DNA from 2 places in the Giesbergeria giesbergeri genome. Region 1 is predicted to be linked to the other one. Evidence: riboswitches for the same ligand, from Rfam matches in the RefSeq annotation. Region 1 holds a riboswitch; the other holds the start of a gene.

Evidence for each region. A riboswitch is a leader RNA that binds a small molecule or an ion and turns the genes downstream of it on or off. The one in region 1 is predicted to bind S-adenosylhomocysteine.
Region 2: it holds a riboswitch for S-adenosylhomocysteine, as region 1 does, so the genes downstream of both, metH (methionine synthase) here and ahcY (adenosylhomocysteinase) in region 1, are expected to answer to the same signal.

The regions. Positions count from the first base shown of each region.
Region 1 covers NZ_BAAGYJ010000010.1:37,249-43,043, forward strand. The annotation lists gene ACYVB2_RS13485 (TlyA family RNA methyltransferase) at 1-492, opposite strand, end outside; gene ahcY (adenosylhomocysteinase) at 517-1,950, opposite strand; S-adenosyl-L-homocysteine riboswitch at 2,027-2,107, opposite strand; gene gmhB (D-glycero-beta-D-manno-heptose 1,7-bisphosphate 7-phosphatase) at 2,114-2,707, opposite strand; gene ACYVB2_RS13500 (hypothetical protein) at 2,716-3,336, opposite strand; gene glyS (glycine--tRNA ligase subunit beta) at 3,350-5,488, opposite strand; gene glyQ (glycine--tRNA ligase subunit alpha) at 5,507-5,795, opposite strand, start outside.
Region 2 covers NZ_BAAGYJ010000003.1:99,260-105,054, forward strand. The annotation lists gene metH (methionine synthase) at 1-2,277, opposite strand, end outside; S-adenosyl-L-homocysteine riboswitch at 2,305-2,406, opposite strand; gene ACYVB2_RS08430 (hypothetical protein) at 2,488-3,405, opposite strand; gene ACYVB2_RS08435 (PACE efflux transporter) at 3,484-3,951, opposite strand; gene ACYVB2_RS08440 (extracellular catalytic domain type 1 short-chain-length polyhydroxyalkanoate depolymerase) at 4,014-5,015, opposite strand; gene ACYVB2_RS08445 (zinc ribbon domain-containing protein YjdM) at 5,124-5,480, opposite strand; gene ACYVB2_RS08450 (hypothetical protein) at 5,540-5,795, opposite strand, start outside.

The sequences.
Region 1 (5,795 bases):
GTTGTCTTCGGGGTCTTCTTCCACCACTTCAGACAGCGCCAATTCGCAGGCCGCTTGCAGGCTCTCGGCGGTCAGGTGGCGGGCGTTCAGCCCTTCCACACAGACCACCCGCGCATCTTGGCGCAGGCGCTCATGCAACTGGCCGTGGCCCACGTCCACGCCAATCACTTGGGCTGCGCCTTGTTGCAGCAGGCAATCGGTAAAGCCGCCGGTGCTTTGGCCTACATCCAAGCAGCGCAGCCCGGCCACGGAAAAGCCCGTGGCGGCCAGCGCCCCTTCGAGTTTGAGACCACCGCGCGAGATGTATTTGGCCTCGGCGCTATCGAGTAACCGCAACTCGGCCATGACTGGGATTTCATCGCCGTTTTTGGCCACTTTTTGCCACGGCGCAAAGGACGACAAGCGCCACTCCACCCCGGCTGCAATCAGCCGCTGCGCTTGCGAGCGCGTGGCGGCATGGCCTTTTTCTACCAAAAAAACATCTGCACGCATAGCGGGTCACACTCTCTGGTTGGCTTAGTAGCGGTAGCTGTCGGCCTTGTAGGGGCCGTTTTTCGGTACGCCAATATAGGCGGCTTGGGCATCGGTCAGCTCGGTGAGCATGGCACCCACTTTTTTCAGGTGCAGGCGGGCCACTTTTTCGTCCAAATGCTTGGGCAACACATAGACCTTACCGGCTTGGTATTGCTCGGGCTTGGTGAACAGCTCAATTTGGGCGATGGTTTGGTTGGCAAACGAGGCGCTCATGACAAAGCTGGGGTGGCCGGTGGCGCAGCCCAAATTGACCAAACGGCCCTTGGCCAGCAGGATGATTTTCTTGCCATCGGGGAACTTGATGTGGTCTACCTGCGGCTTGATTTCTTCCCACTCGTATTGCTCAATCGAGGCCACATCGATTTCGTTGTCAAAGTGGCCGATGTTGCAGACGATGGCTTGGTCTTTCATCGCCACCATGTGTTCGTGGCGAATCACATCGCGGTTGCCGGTGGTGGTGACGAAGATGTCGGCCTTATCGGCGGCGTATTCCATCGTGACCACTTTGTAGCCTTCCATCGCGGCTTGCAGGGCGTTGATGGGGTCAATCTCGGTCACCCAGACTTGGGCGCTCAGGGCGCGCAGGGCTTGGGCGCTGCCCTTGCCCACATCGCCATAACCGGCCACACAGGCGACTTTGCCGGCAATCATCACATCGGTGGCGCGTTTGATGCCGTCCACCAAGGATTCGCGGCAGCCGTAGAGGTTGTCAAACTTGCTCTTGGTGACGGAGTCGTTGACGTTGATGGCGCGGAACAGCAGCGTGCCCTTGGCCGACATCTCGTTCAGGCGGTGGACGCCGGTGGTGGTTTCTTCGGTCACGCCGATGATGTCAGCCGACTTACGGGTGTACCAAGTGGCATCTACCGCCAGTTTGGCGCGGATGGCGGCAAACAGGATGGTTTCTTCTTCGCTGGTGGGCTTGTCCAAAACGGACAGGTCTTTCTCGGCGCGCTGGCCCAAGTGCATCAGCATGGTGGCATCGCCGCCATCGTCCAAAATCATGTTCGGGCCTTCGCCGGGGGTGCCGGCTGCGCCAAACTCAAAAATGCGGTGGGTGTAGTCCCAGTAGTCTTTGAGCGATTCACCTTTGACAGCAAACACGGGCGTACCACCATCGGCAATGGCAGCGGCGGCGTGGTCTTGGGTGCTGAAGATGTTGCACGAGGCCCAACGCACTTGTGCGCCCAGTGCTTCCAACGTTTGAATCAGCACCGCCGTTTGAATGGTCATGTGCAAGCTACCGGTGATGCGCGCGCCCTTGAGGGGCTGGCTGGCGGCAAATTCTTCGCGGATGGCCATCAGGCCGGGCATTTCGGTCTCGGCAATGCGAATTTCTTTGTGGCCCCAAGCGGCCAAGGTGATGTCGGCAATCGCGCAATCGGCGTTGGCAAAGGTGGAAGAAGGTGCATTCATGGGCGGCTCCAAACAGGGGTGAACAAACCACTGGCCGACACGGAAATTGCAGAAAAGAAAAGCTCACCGCACCGGAAGTGGATGAGCGTCGTTGCTAGGGTGGGTTCCGAGCCTCACGCCCCGCTGTGCTGGGGGCGCTGCAACGCTCCTCGGAAGTGGCCGATTATACGGAGTTGGCAGACAGCACAGTGGTGGCTGGGGGTTTGGGGGGAGCCAGCAAATGATCCACCAGCGCCACCATGCTGGTATGGGTTTGGACACCGGCGGGCCATTCGGGGGGCAGCGGTGCGCTGGGGTCTACTCCGGCGGCTTGGCCGGTGCAAACCAAGTGCAGAATGCCATGCACAGCGGCACCTGCCTGCATGTGTGACAAGCAACTGCCAATAATGCACACTTTGTCTGGGTCGACACCATAACGCTCGCAAATCTGCTCTAGCAGGCCCGGAGCGGGTTTGCGGCAATGACAACCTTCATCGGGGGCGTGGGGGCAATAAAACACCGCGTCAATGCGCCCTCCTACAGCGGCCAGTTGTTTGTGCATGGCCGCATGCACTGCATTGAGCGTGACCATGTCGAACAGGCCACGCCCCAGCCCTGGCTGATTGGCAGCCACTACCACATGCCAGCCCGCATGGTTGAGTCGGGCAATGGCATCCAAAGCGCCGGGCAGGGGTTTCCAGTCAGCAGGGGACGTGATGAACTCATCCTCGCCCAAGGCGTTGATGGTGCCGTCACGGTCAAGAATGGCGAGTTTCATGGGCCAGATTATGGGAGCAAAGCCGCAGGTGTGGTAGCTGCTGGCGCTGTGGGGGCAAGCACCTGCCAACCCGTGATAAACAAGCCTCTATGGCGTCCCTGCGCCCATTGCAACAGTAATGTGGTTTGCCCAGGTTGCCATTGGGCCGCCTGTGGATCGTCGATCAGCACCTGTTGCAAAGGCTCTAGGTTGGCGATGCGCAATACCAGCTCGGTGCCACCGGTGCTGCGCAGATTGGGAAGTTTGGCATGGCTGCCCAAGACTTGTGCTTGCACCGGGGCCAAGGGTTGCAAGCCTTGTAGGTTGTAGGGCCGCCACAGCAAGGCTGCACAGCCCACCAAACAAACGGCAACCCACAACCCCAACAGCATGCGTTGCACGGTGTGCCAGCCCCAGCGCCGCCGCACCAGCCACAGGCCGAGCGTTAGCACCAGCAAGGCCAACAATGGCCCAGCCAACTGCCAGAGCATGGCCGACAAGGGCTGCGCCCCAGCAAAGGGTGACAGTGGTAGCGCGGTGATGGTTGGGCCGCGCCCTTCTTGCCATTGCAACAGCCAGCGCAATCCGGCCAACAGTGCAGGGGGCGCAAACAGCCACCATGCTATGCGTTGCTGTGCCGTCAATGCCATGCCTGTTTTGCCCTCAAGCGGCCAAACGTGACAAGTCGGCCACGCGGTTCATGGCTTCGTGCAGGGTTTTGAGCAGACCTTGGCGGTTCAGGCGCAGATCCAGCTCTTCTGCATTGACCATCACATCATCAAAGAAGGCATCGACAGGTGCGCGCAGCACGGCCAGCGTCTGTAGGCTGGTGGTGTAGTCGCCCGCATCAAATTGCGCATTGGCCTCGGGCACAAAGCGTTGCAAGGCAGCAAACAAGTCTTGTTCTGCTTGCTCTTGCAATAGTGCCGGGTTGACATGGGCATCGACTTCGCCGGCCTTCTTCAAAATGTTGCCTACGCGCTTGTTGGCAGCGGCCAAAGCGGGGGCTTCGGGCAGGGCGGCAAAGGCGCGCACAGCCTCGAGGCGCTTGGCGACTTCGGCCAGACGTTGCGGGCGCAGGGCCAGCACGGCTTCCACCTCTTGGGCGCGGTAGCCTTGCTCGCGCAAGGAGCCTGCCAGACGGTCATAGATAAAGTCGGCCAGAGCCGGGGTGGCGTCTTGGATTTTGTCGCCAAAGGCCGGAACGGCGCTGGCCAGCAGTGTGCCCAAGTCTAACGGCAGGTCTTTTTCCACCAACATGCGAATCACGCCCAAGGCATGGCGGCGCAGCGCGAACGGGTCGCGGTCGCCGGTGGGCAGGTTGCCAATGCCAAACATACCGACCAAGGTTTCGAGCTTGTCGGCCAGCGCCACCACCACGCCGGTGGTGTTGCGTGGCAAGGTATCGCCGGCAAAACGGGGCTTGTAGTGGTCTTCAATGGCATCGGCCACGTCGGTGCTCAAGCCATCGTTGAGGGCATAGTAGCGGCCCATAATGCCTTGCAGTTCGGGGAACTCGCCCACCATGTCGGTCACCAGGTCGGTTTTAGCCAACAAGGCGGCTTGGTCTATCCACTGGGGCAGGGCGGCATCGCCCAAAGCTTGGGCAATGGCATGGGCAATGGCGCGCACGCGCTGCACGCGCTCGCCTTGGGTGCCGAGTTTGTTGTGGTACACCACTTTGCCCAAAGATTCCACGCGCGAGGCCAGCGTCTTTTTGCGGTCTTGGTCAAAGAAGAATTTGGCATCGGCCAGACGGGGCCGCACCACGCGCTCGTTGCCACCCACCACGGCGCTGGCGTCTTCGGGGCTGATGTTGCTGACCACCAAAAACTGGTTGGTGAGCTTGCCCGCAGCATCCAGCAGTGGGAAGTATTTTTGGTTTGCCTTCATTGTGAGGATCAGGCATTCCTGCGGCACGTCGAGGAATTCTGCTTCAAACTGGCATACCAGCACGTTGGGGCGCTCCACCAGCGCCGTGACTTCATCCAGCAAGGCGGCATCGTCAATGGGGCGCACGCCGTTGCCGATGCGCTCGGCTGCTGCGGCCAGTTGGCGGGCGATGTTGGCGCGGCGCTCGGTGAAGCTGGCAATCACAGCGCCATCGCGCGCCAAGGTGGTGGCGTAGCTGTCGGCGTCTGGAATTGCCACGGGCGACACAGTGGCTTCAAAACGGTGCCCTTGGGTACTGTGACCTGCCTGCAAGCCCAGCGCCTTGACGGGCACCACGGTGCTGCCATGCAGTGCCACCAAGCCGTGGGCTGGGCGCACAAAATGCACGCTGCTCCAGCCAGGCAGCTCGCAGTCGCGCTCCAATTGGTAGGTCATGACTTTGGGAATAGGCAGCTTGGCAATGGCTTCATCCAAGGCTTTTTGCAGGCCGATGTCCAACGTGGCCCCAGTGACAAGGCTGTGATAGAACAAGGCTTCGGTTTTGCCATCGGGAGCGCGGTGCAAGCTGGCTGCCACGGCAGCGGGGTCGGTGGGGTCAATGTCGGCCCCGATGGCGGCCAGTTTTTTCAGCAAGGCGGGGGTGGCATGGCCTTGGGCATCCAGACCCACGGCCACGGGCATCAGCTTGACTTGCACGGGCTTGTCTTCGGCCTTGAGCCAAATGTGGCTGATGTGCGCAGCCAAGCGGCGTGGCGAGGCATAGGGCGTGACCACGGTGTCGGCAGAGGTCAGTCCTTGGGCTTGGAGTTGCTCAAACAACAGGCCCGCAAAGGCATCGCCCAGCTTTTGCAGGGCTTTGGGGGGCAGTTCTTCGACAAAGAGTTCGACGAGCAGGTTTTGTGTGGTCATGTTGGGGTTCTCCCGTCTTCAGGCGGATTTTTTCTGGATTTGTGCGACCCACTCGCGCGGGGCCATCGGAAAGCCCAGGCGTTCACGGCTTTCGTAGTAGCTTTGCGCCACGGCCCGTGCCAAGTTGCGGATGCGACCAATGTAGGCGGCGCGCTCGGTCACGCTGATGGCACCGCGTGCATCCAGCAGGTTAAAGCTGTGTGCGGCCTTGAGCACTTGCTCGTAGGCGGGCAGGGCGAGTTGCTGCTCCATCAGGTATTGGGCCTGCTTTTCGTGGGCATTGAAGGCGGTAAACAGAAAATCGGCG
Region 2 (5,795 bases), on a different contig from region 1:
GACTCCTAGCCCGGCTGTGACGGCAAACAAGCCTGCATAGTCGGCAATGCCACTGTCTTTGGGGGCCACAAAATCGGCCAAGCAGCGGCTGGGGCGCGTCACGCCATCCACAGTATGTTTTTCGGCTTGCTGGCGCAGGCCGTACCACGTCAGGGCCACTTGGCGGCGCGTGTCGTCGGTGTAGAACTCGATGTCGTCACCGACGCGGTTGGCGGGGTACAAGCCCAGCACGGCGTTGGCTTGTAGCCAGCGGCCTTCAACGATTTTTTTCAACATGGCTTGCGCATCGGCAAACACTTTGCGCGCCTGCTCGCCCACCACCTCATCTTGCAAAATGGCCGGGTACGGGCCAGCCAAGTCCCAGGTTTGGAAGAACGGTGTCCAGTCAATAAACGGCAGCAGCTCGGCCACATCAAAGTTTTTAAACACCCGGCGGCCCAAGGCACGCGGCACGGTGGGCTGGTAGTGGCTCCAATCGACTGGAGTCGCGTTGGCCCGGGCTTTCGCCAACGGCCAGAGTGGGGTTTGCTTTTTGTTGGCGTGCTGCTGGCGCACCTTGTCGTAGTCGGTGTGCAGCTCTTGCACAAATTGCGTCACGCCATCACCCAACAGGTTTTGCGCTACGCCCACGCTGCGCGAGGCATCGGGCACATACACCACTGGGCCTTCGTAGTGCGGGGCAATTTTGACGGCGGTATGCACGCGGCTGGTGGTCGCGCCACCAATCAGCAGCGGGATTTTTTTCACGCGGAAATGCTCGTCTTTTTGCATCTCGGCGGCCACGTACTGCATTTCTTCCAGGCTGGGCGTAATCAAACCTGACAGGCCAATGATGTCGGCCCCTTCGGCTTTGGCCCGCGCCAAAATCTCGTGGCAGGGCACCATCACGCCCATGTTCACCACTTCAAAGTTGTTGCACTGCAAAACCACGGTGACGATGTTTTTGCCAATATCGTGGACATCGCCTTTCACAGTCGCCATGATGATTTTGCCTTTGGTGCGCACATCGCGCCCGGCCAGCTCGTCTTGGCGTTTTTCTTCTTCAATATAGGGAATCAGGTGCGCTACGGCTTGCTTCATGACCCGCGCCGATTTGACCACCTGTGGCAAGAACATTTTTCCTTGGCCGAACAGGTCGCCCACCACGCTCATGCCATCCATCAGTGGGCCTTCAATCACATGCAGTGGGCGGCCCCCTTGGGCCAGAACTTCGCGGTAGGCCTCTTCGGTGTCTTGGGTGATGAAGTCGGTAATGCCATGCACCAGGGCGTGGCTCAGGCGCTCGCCCACGGTTTTAGGGGCTTCGGGCGTGCCGCGCCACTCTAGCTTTTTGCTGTCGTCACGGGCAGCGCCCTTGGCGTTTTCGGCAATCTCGACCAAACGCTCGCCCGCATCGGGGCGGCGGTTGAGCACCACGTCTTCTACGCGCTGGCGCAGCTCAGGGTCGAGGTCGTCATAGACCCCAATCATGCCCGCATTGACGATGCCCATGTCCATGCCCGCTTGGATGGCGTGGTACAAAAACACAGTATGGATGGCCTCGCGCACCGGGTCATTGCCCCGGAAGCTAAAACTGACGTTGCTGACGCCGCCAGAGACCTTGGCACCGGGCAGGTGCTGCTTGATCCAGCGTGTGGCCTCGATAAAGTCCACGGCGTAGTTGTTGTGCTCTTCGATGCCGGTAGCGACGGCAAAGATGTTCGGGTCAAAAATGATGTCTTCGGGCGGAAAGCCCACCTCATCCACCAAGATGCGGTAGGCACGCTCACAGATTTCAATCTTGCGGGCAAAGGTGTCGGCTTGGCCTTGTTCGTCAAAGGCCATCACCACCGCAGCGGCACCATAGCGGCGCACCAGCTTGGCTTGCTGTTTGAACGGTTCTACGCCCTCTTTCATGCTGATGGAGTTGACAATGCCTTTGCCTTGCAGGCAGCGCAGACCGGCCTCAATCACCTCCCATTTGGAGCTATCGACCATCACCGGCAGGCGGGCAATGTCGGGCTCGGAGGCCATCAGATTCAAAAAGCGCACCATCGCAGCTTTGCTGTCGAGCATGGCCTCGTCCATGTTCACATCGATGATTTGTGCGCCGTTTTCTACCTGCTGGCGGGCCACGGCCAAGGCTTGTTCAAACTGGCCGTTCAAAATCAGGCGGGCAAAGGCTTTGGAGCCCGTGACGTTGGTGCGCTCACCAACGTTGACAAACAAGGTGCCTTGGCCGATAGAGACAGGCTCCAGGCCAGACAGTTTCATGGGGGGGATGGTCAATTCGGACATACGTCGCACCTGTGCAATGGAACCCGGAACAGGCGAGCGTGGTTGCCGGAGAGGGTGTGGGCAGTAAGTAGCAGCGTGCCCAAGCCTGACGGCGCCGAGTGGCTGGCCGTTGCAACGCTCCTTGGGCGCGGGCGATTTTAGCGGGGTGGCTTTTGCTTTGCGCTGGTGGCATGGCCCCACGCAGAAATTCTTGGTGATTCAACAGACCACTCAGGGTGCAGTGGTGCCATTGCTGGGGGGACTACTGATGGTGCAGCGGCCACGCACCTGGAATTTGCCCAAGGATTTGCTGCCATAGTGGTTGCCACTGCTGTCCTCTACCTCGACAGACCCAGCCACTAGATGACCAGAGACCAAATCACGGGCAATCCAGCCCCGTGTTTCTTGGAGCAGGTCGCCGTTGCGCACATTGCACACCGATTGAAGCCGGGTAAGCACAGCGGTGCGCCCTTGGAGACGCACCAACCCTACGCTTTCAGACCGCAGCGAAAACCGGCCAGTCACCTGCTCTGGATCTTGCTCGGTTTTCTTGTCTGGGTTAGACAATTTGCAGGAGGTCTCGGCCTTGAATTGGCTCTCGCCTGCATGGTGGTACACATGCAGCCAAGCATTGCGCTCGGTCAGAACATCTACTTGGCCTAGGCTCAAAAACTTGATCATCTCCAGCAGATTTTCTCGCTCTTTGCTGCTCAAGAGGCGCACCTCATCGCTGCGCCAAACGATGTTTTCTGTGCCTATATCGTCACCAGACTCGAACTGGATGGCACGAACATCCAGAAAATGCCCATCGCTCGAAAATCGTACACCATAGATGCGGTCGAAACGAACCCGATCCTCTTTGAGCTGGTATTGGACAACCAAGCCCACACCGTCTTTGTCTTGGTGGCGGATGGTGTAGATGGGCATACCGTGGTACTCATGCAGCGCCCCCTGCAAGACCAGATGCCCCCGCCCTGCCCATGGAGCAGAACGCATCCACAAGTTGCCGCTCAATTTGCAATCGCTTTGGTAACCCGGCTGGTGTACCAGTGCCTGCGAGGCGGGCAGGGGCAACACCACCCGTGGCTCTGCGTCTTGCGCTATGGCTTGGCAGACCCAGCACAACAAGGGGAGAAGTTTGCGTTGCATGAAAGAGCACCCCCGCACACCCAGAATGGGTTCAGTGTCGCTCTCAATGTAGTGCAGTGGGTACGGCTTGGCAAGCCGTCAGGCTTGCGGCATGGGCCCAGCACAGGCCGATGCTGGTAGCCCAAAAATGCGGTCAAACACCCAGTTGAAGCAGAAGGTGTAAACCAAGAAGAACACCACCATCCAGAAGTCCATCACCAAGGCCTGCCAGAGGCTGACGTTGAACCACCAGGCAAACACGGGTATCAAAATCAGTGCCAGCCCACCCTCAAAACCAATGGCATGGGCCATGCGTCGGCGCAGGCTGCGCCCGCGCACTGTTTGGCGAGCCTCCCAGCGTTCAAACAGGGTGTTGAACAGCAGGTTCCAGAGCACGGCAATGGCCGAGGCCAGCACCGCTACCACGCCCGAATGGCCGGCCCCCTGATCTGACAGCCACATCAGCCCGATGGTGGCCGCCACAATGGCAATCAGTTCATACAACGTGACATAAACGACGCGGCGGCGCAGGCCGTACAGGCCGGGAATCAGGGCGGGGGGATGCATGGTGGCAATGTACCAAGGCTGGCGTATCCGTGCAGGAGCAAGGCCTGTGGCCTGCCGTGGCCTTAGCAGGGTGGCAGCCGTGGGTGTTGCAGAAAAAAGCGCAGCATTTCTTGCGAGGCGTTGACCCCCAGCGGGTCGGTATAGCTGCCTTCGGGGCTGCCACCAGCCCACGCATGACCCGCACCATGCAGTTGCCAGTGCTCCACCAGCACCCGGTCGGGCATCTGGTCGTGGTGGCCTTCCCAATACACGGTACGGGTGTAAGACTGCCCGCCTGCCGATTGTCCGGTGCAGGCGCACCGTTGCAGTGGTACGCCCCGGCGCATGGCATCGGCCAACACGGCATCCACCAGGTATTCGCCATTGCGCACATGCACGGTATCGTCCGAGTCGCCATGAAAGACGATCACGGGCAAGTGCGGCCCTTCGTCTAGGAGGGCTGGATCGGTTTGCGGGCCGTGGCTCATGGCCCGCAAGGCATCTTCTATGTTGCGGGCAGCTCTGGCCTGCAAACCGGAGTGCACGCCCACGGCAGCAAAGAGGTCTGGGTATTCGCTGCCCAACAGCGCCGCCATGGCACCACCCGCCGACAGCCCCGCCACATAGATGCGCCGCCTGTCCACGGGCTGCTGGTGGGCGGCTACATCGTCCACCAGAGCCACCAACAGCGCCAATTCACCCGTACCTCGGCGCTGGTGTTGGGGGTCAAACCAGTTCCAGCAGCCTTGGGGGTTGGCCCAAGGCGACTGGGCGGGGTAGAGCACCAACACGCCCGCTTGGGCTGCGGCGGCATTCATGGCGGTGCCCAAGGCAAAATCTTCGGGGCTTTGGTGGCAGCCGTGCAGCATCAGTACCAGCGGCAGTGGGTGGTGGGCAGCGGCGGCGGGGGGCACGAACAGCCAGTAGTCGTGTGCCACACCCTGCCAGCGCAAAGCAACGCGCCCAAACTGCCCCGGTGCCAGAGGGGCTGGTGGTTTGGTCAGCAGGCTGTCTGCCACCAAATTGCTGCGCACCAGCTTGGCAGATTCAGACAACAGCAGCGAGAAGGGGTCCATCCAGTTCATGGACATTCGGGGCAAGCCCCGCCGTAAATTCTCAGAAACACAGGACCAGCAAAGGGTGGGCACGGACATGCCCTGTCCCCATGCAGGAGACGATGGGCGCAGAAAGGTTCAGGCTTTTTTGAGGAACTCGGATTTGAGCAACAGACTGCCAAGGTCGGTTTTGCAATCGACGTTGTGCCCATCGGCCCCATCCACCAAGCGGATACCTTTGATCTTGGTGCCCTTTTTGAGGGTGGCACCTGCCCCTTTGACCTTCAAATCTTTGATCAGAATAACGGCATCGCCATCGGCCAATGGGTTGCCGTTGGCATCGCGCACCACGCCATCGTTGCTGGCTTCATCGGCATCGGTGGGGATGGGGTTGGCAGGCCACTCAAAACCGCAGTCGGGGCAGACACAGTGGTCGCCATCGGGATAGGTGTTGTCTAAGCCGCATTGGGGGCAGGGGGGCAAGGTGTGGGGCATGTATACGCACGGGTGTAGTGATCAGAGGCCCGCCAGTGTGGCACAAGCGGGCCTGCCACTCAGCGGCGGTGGTGAGGCCTAAGCAGTGCCAGCAGGGGCCAAGAAAACACAGCAGCCACTGTGCCCAAGCCCAGAGCCACAGCCAACAAGTTGGCCCAGTCTACCCAGTAATCCAGATTGGACAGGGACGATTGTGTGAGCGTAGGCACTGTCAGAAACAGCAGCAGCGCCACCACCGCACCTACGCCCACTGCCCGTGGCCCCTGTTGCCAGCCGATATGCTGACGGGCCCACACCAGCAGCACCAGCCAAACC